2 regions of the Roseibium album genome follow, and region 2 is predicted to be linked to the other one. Evidence: predicted binding sites of a transcription regulator. Region 2 holds the regulator's gene; the other holds the start of a gene.
What was found. The regulator LexA, encoded in region 2, represses DNA repair genes until DNA is damaged. The targets are predictions, from matches to a motif close to TGTTCNNNNTGTGTTCNG.
Positions count from the first base shown of each region.

Region 1: ACO6TI_RS26625 (ATP-dependent helicase) is a predicted target of LexA. The motif match lies at 1,572-1,589, and genes of this name have one in related genera.

Region 1 covers NZ_OZ247583.1:5,787,048-5,790,189, forward strand. Annotated here, with positions in the region: gene ACO6TI_RS26625 (ATP-dependent helicase) at 1-1,470, opposite strand, end outside; gene ACO6TI_RS26630 (methyl-accepting chemotaxis protein) at 1,808-3,142, opposite strand, start outside.
Region 2 covers NZ_OZ247583.1:4,775,346-4,778,487, reverse strand. Annotated here, with positions in the region: gene ACO6TI_RS21805 (ComEC/Rec2 family competence protein) at 1-1,220, shown strand, start outside; gene lexA (transcriptional repressor LexA) at 1,313-2,023, opposite strand; gene ACO6TI_RS21795 (LuxR family transcriptional regulator) at 2,820-3,142, shown strand, end outside.

The sequences.
Region 1 (3,142 bases), 1.0 Mb from region 2:
TTGCTGCGCTGCCTGGGTCAGCGGGATTCGCTCCGCTCTTGCCAGGCCGTGCACCAGTTTCAGGGTCGCATCGCCGAGACCACGCTTCGGCGTGTTGACGATCCTCTCGAAGGCAAGATCGTCTGCGGGCTGCGCAACACAGCGGAAATAGGCAAGCGCATCGCGTATCTCCATGCGCTCATAAAATCGCGGACCACCGATCACCCGGTAATTGAGGCCAAGCGTGACGAACCGTTCCTCGAATTCACGCATCTGGAACGAAGCCCGCACAAGAACAGCCATGCCGTTGAGGGAATGGCCCTTGGCTTGAAGCGCTTCGATCTCGTCGCCGATGGTCCTCGCTTCCTCTTCGGAATCCCAGACCGACGCGACCGAGACCAGATCGTGGTCCGGTTCCTCAAAGTCGGTGAAAAGCGTTTTGCCGAGACGGCCCTCGTTGAAGGAAATCAGATGTGACGCTGATGCCAGAATATGGCTGGTCGATCGATAATTCCGCTCCAGCCTGACCACCGTTGCACCCTTGAAATCGTGCTCGAAGCGCAGGATGTTGTCGACCTCGGCACCGCGCCAGCCGTAGATCGACTGGTCGTCATCGCCAACACAGCAGACATTCGGGTTGCCCTGGGCCAGAAGGCGCAGCCACAGATACTGGGCAATGTTTGTGTCCTGATATTCATCCACCAGCATGTAGCGGAAGCGGCGCTGGTAGTCCTTGAGAATATCGGGCTGGGTCTTGAAAAGCGTGATCACATGCAGCAGCAGGTCACCGAAATCGGCGGCATTGAGGATCGAAAGGCGTTCCTGGTATTCCTCGTAAAGCCTGCGCCCCTTGCCATTGGCGAATGCGCGCGCTTCGCCTTCCGGAACCTGGTCCGGTGTCAGCGCCCGGTTTTTCCACCCGTCCAGGATTCCGGCAAAGGCCTTGGCGGTCCAGCGCTTGTCGTCGAGACCTTCCGCCTGGATAATCTGTTTGATCAGGCGGATCTGGTCGTCCGTGTCGAGGATGGAAAAACTGGATTTCAGTCCGACAAGTTCCGCATGCCTGCGAAGGATCTTCACGCAGATCGAGTGGAAGGTTCCCAGCCACGCCATGCCTTCAACGTTTCCGCCGACAAACCCCGCGATACGTTCCTTCATCTCACGCGCGGCCTTGTTGGTGAAGGTCACAGCGAGAATCTCGGACGGACGCGCACGGCCGGTTGCCAGGATATGTGCGATCCGGGTTGTCAGGACGCGGGTTTTACCGGTTCCCGCACCGGCCAGCACAAGAACCGGTCCTTCCGTCGTTTCAACGGCAAGTGCCTGTTCCGGATTCAGTCCGGCCAGATAATCCGGGGCCTGCCTGGCTGCCATCGCCCTTGCCGCGATACCACCTTGCGGGCGCGGCGGTACAGGCGACGTGTCCTGCCGCGCAACGCTCGGCTGAAAGGGATCGTCGAAGGAATCGTCATACCCGCCCGGGTCTGCCATGATTTACTGGTCCAGTTGCGTAAGAGCGCTCAAGGTCAGACGGATGTGCCTAAACTTTTCGAGCATCATTCGGCATTCTATTCAATGCAGGATGTTCGAATGAGAACAATATAGCAACAAACTCGCTCTGGCGAGACAGAAAACCAAGTTTTCGTGGGGACAAAAAAGCCGGTGAAATCTGCAAACGACTTCCCGGAGCAGTCAATCCGCACTCAATTTCGGCAAACAGGCATCAGACGTCTTCAGGGGCAATAAAATCCCGGCCTGCCGTTTTGCGGCAAACCGGGATCACAGCGCTTCCATGTTGGGGTGAAGCGGCCAGTATTCCGATGAAGCTTTATGCAGCCTCCTCGGAACGGACCTCTTCCAGGAAGCGATTGACGGATTCGGAAAGGTTCGTGGCGACCTCGCCGAGTTGCTCGGCAGACATGCTGAGCGTTTCGGACTTCTGACGTGTCTGGTCAATCGACCCCGAGACACCGGTGACATTGGTTGCAGCCGCAGTGGCCCCGTCAGACGCATACGTGATGCTCTGGGTTATCTCGCTGGTGGCGGCATTCTGCTCGTCTACCGACACCGCGATGGTCTCGCTGACGGAACGCACCTCCTCGATTCTCTCGACGATTGACCGGATTGCCGCGACAGACTTCTGCGTGGAAGCCTGAACACCGGAAATTTGGCTTGCGATCTCGTCAGTCGCCTTGGCTGTCTGGGTGGAGAGTTCCTTCACCTCCGCTGCAACCACGGCAAAACCCTTGCCCGCTTCCCCGGCTCTGGCAGCCTCGATGGTGGCATTCAACGCCAGCAGATTGGTCTGTTCGGCAATTGCGCGGATGATCTCGACAACTTCACCGATCTTGTCCGCCGTCTCGGCCAGCAGCGAAATGTCCTTGTCGGCAGAAACAGCCGTTTCAGCTGCAACCGAGGAGATTTCAGTGGCGGATGCCGCCTGGCGCGAGATTTCGCCGATCGACGCGGACAATTCCGCTGCTGCCGACGCTACCGTCTGCACATTGGCACTTGCTTCTTCGGTCGCTGAATTTGCAGCACTCGCACTTTCGTCAGCGTGCAATGCAATCTGGACCAGTTCGGAGGCATTTTCGCGAACGCCTTCCGATTCCGAGGAAAGCTGCGCCTGAATGGCGGAGACAGATTCCTCGAAATGATGGATCGCACTTTCCATCTGCTCAGCCCGCCTGCGGCGCTGGACACGCCCGGCTTCGGCTTCTTCCTCCAGTTCCTTCTGGCGGATCTGATTATCCCGGAAAATTTCGGATGCCCGCGCGATATCGCCGATTTCATCCGGACGATCCGTATCGGAAACAGTCACGTCCAGGTTGCCATCCGCGAGACTTGAGATGGTATCGCGCTGGCGGCCGAGCGTCCGGGTAATCGACGTCACCTGGTAGAACACCAGTACAAGGACGAGGCCTGTCAGTACCACCGCAATAACCGTGAGCCAGAAGATCTGATTATCGAGAGCGGCGGTATCAGCGTCCGCTGCAGCCTCGGCCCGGTGGATCAATTCGTCTGAAAACGCCTTCATCAGGTTGAGGCGCTTGGTTGCCGTGGCGAACCAGACAGCACCTTCGACGCCCTTGGCATCCTTTGTTTCCGGCAGATCCTGAATTATGTATCGCCATTCCAGGGCCTTATCGACATCCGGCCCCTT
Region 2 (3,142 bases):
TCCTCGTCGGACGCAGGGGGTTAACTCTGCGTAGCGTCGCGCTTGCCGGTTTGCTGTTGCTGCTGCTTGCCCCGGAGAGACTGTTTTCCCCCGGTTTCCAGATGTCTTTTGCCGCGGTCATTTGCCTCGTAGCTGTTTACGAAACGTGGCGCGATCGCCGCGAGCCTTTTGCCGGGAAAAACCGGCGTCAGCAAAACCTGCCAGGCCGTGTCGGGTCCACCATTTCAAACTGGATGGCCGGCCTCGTCATCACCGCGCTTGTTGCCGGCCTGGCAACAGGCATCATCGCCGCATATCATTTTGGCCGGGTAGCGCCTCTCGGCATGCTGGGCAATCTTCTCGGCATGCCGGTATTCACTTTGCTGGTGATGCCGATGGGTGTTCTCGCAATGATAATGATGCCTTTCGGCCTGGCATCCCTTCCTCTTGCGGCCATGTCCCTGGGGATCACTCTCTTGCTCAAGATCGCGGCCTTCGTTGCCGAACTTGACGGAGGCGCCGGCGCAATCGGACGCTTGACTGCATTCGAGGCGTTTGCCTTTTCGATCGCACTTTTTGCCTGTCTGCTACTGCGGGGATGGTGGCGATCATGCGCATTGGTACCGTTCACAGTCGGGTTGATTCTGGTTCTGTTTTCTCAGCCCCCTGATGTTCAAATTGCTGCCACCGGAACAAGGATATCGGCGAGGGACATCAACGGAGATCTGAATTGGCTCGGCGGAAGGCGAACGTTCCTGGTTGATGTCTGGTATCAGACCGAAGGTGTTCCAGCGCACGAAATCATGTCGCACAAGATGAAATCGCCCCAAAAGACATGCGATCCGGATGGGTGTGTCATCAAGGCATATACAGCTGTAGGCGGAGACGAGGAGCTGGAAAGTCCTCCCGCACCGCTTCTGATAGCAATGCCCAAATCGCAGAAAGCACTTGCGCTGGATTGCAGGTATGCCGATCTGATCGTAAGCGATCTAATCGTGCCAGCGACATGCGGGGCAAGGCTGGTTATCGACGGCGGCACAAGGCAGGGCAGGGGTGCAGTCTCGCTCTGGTTGAGCGCGGAGGTTCTCCCCGAGATCAATTCCTCTCCAGATACTCCAGCCACTTATGATGACACCGAGATTGCCAACGCAATCCACGTCACCAAGATTCGATATGCAATCGCTGCAGCGCCACGACCATGGCACGAGCGAGGGGGTGTGACGCGCGCCGAATTGCAATGACGACGTGCAACCCTGCACGCCACCGCACTGCGATCCAGTTTTAGAATGCCGTTTCCGGCTTCAACGAGAGCCGATGTGACCGGACAGGGGTGTCAATACTGACGAAACAGCGCAACCAGGCGACCTTGCACGCGAACTCTACCAGGTCCGAAAATACGGGTTTCGTATGCGGGATTGGCTGCTTCAAGAGCGATCGAGGCACCTTTCTTGCGCAACCGCTTCAAAGTGGCTTCTTCTTCGTCGACCAGCGCCACAACAATGTCACCACTGTCGGCACTGTCCGTTCGCCTGATGAGCACGGTGTCGCCGTCTAGAATACCCGCCTCGATCATGGAATCACCGCGCACTTCCAATGCGTAGTGTTCCCCTTTTCCAAGGAGTTCCTGAGGGACAGTAATCGTATGGCTGTGTGTCTGAATGGCCTCGATCGGAACACCGGCCGCAATTCGACCCATAACGGGAATTTCGGTCGCGGCAACTTCGGGGGCAGGCGCGGTGCGCGCCGGCTCGGATTTCCCCAGTGACCCCTCAATAACCTCCGGTGAAAAACTCCCGCGGGGTCTGGGTGTTCCAAGGCCCGGAGCAATCGAGTCCGGCAGCCGAACAACTTCCATCGCCCGCGCCCGGTTCGGTAACCGTCTGATAAAGCCACGCTCTTCAAGTGCAGTGATCAGCCGATGAATTCCGGATTTCGATCGAAGATCCAGTGCGTCCTTCATCTCATCGAAAGAGGGTGGAACACCGGTTTCCTTCAGTCTTTCATGAATGAACATGAGCAGTTCATACTGCTTGCGCGTGAGCATGTCGGCTTCCCCTGACCACAAGAACGGGCTGGTACAAATCAAGAACAATCTACCTGTTCCCATTGTGTTCTGCAAGGGTAAATGTTCTCTTACTGTTCTATTCCGGTCCGACCGTAGCCGACTTGAACTCTCCGGCAACATTTTGCGGCATCGGGTCTTTTGGCACTGGGTCCCAACTTCAGTCTCAATTGGATTCAGGTGTTTTTTGAATGTGTTGCGGACTGTTTTGGTATGCGCGGAAGGTCATTTCGCATTGCCGGGTTTCGGGTGTCGCAACAAATGGGAGAACGAATTTTCTGGTGCCAAATGTTGTCGTCAGGCGACCAAGTTGGACGTGGCGCCAGTCAACTTAACCGAACTCGATTAATTCGATTCAAGTTATTTGTTTTCGTGGATGATTGGTCCGCAGGCAATTCCCGAAAGGCGATTCCCAGCAGATGATTTTCGGGCGTGCCGATGTTTGCATCGTGGTTATTTGCGACAGTCCAATTGAAGTGTCTTCAGGACGGCCTGTTGCAATCGGTTGCAACTCTGCAGGTGTCGAAGCGCCCGTTTTCGCGGAATGTTCGGGGATGTGGACTGGAGGTTCTTGTCGTTCAAGGCAGCTGCACTAATTATCGGTTGCAATTGAATTGCACTGCGACGATTCGTTTGCAGGAATTCGAACTTAATCTGGTATTTGAACTCCCTCAATAACAGGCGAAGCCGAAATTCGAGGAACAGATCGATTGCTGACGTCGACTTCTCGATTAAATACTTGGGAATATCGGTAGCTTCGACAGGGTGGGGTATGTAATTGACCGAAGCAACTCATTCGCAACTCGAATCTGTTGTCGATTTCTATTCGTCGATAAACGAATTGCAAACCCCGTCCGAGCTTTACAGGAAATTGAAACTGATCGCTCAGGAATTTCAGTTTGATCATTACGTTGCACTGAACGTTCCTCAGGTTACCGAGAAATTTATTCGCCCCAGCTTCATTGCATCCAATTGGCCACGGAGCCTGGTTGCCCAATATGATCGTTTGGGTCTGCTGGAAAACAGTCCAATCATCGACGGATTGCGAAGGAAACATACCCCGATCGTGGTGGACCTTGAAGAAGGGGGCGTTCAGCGGCC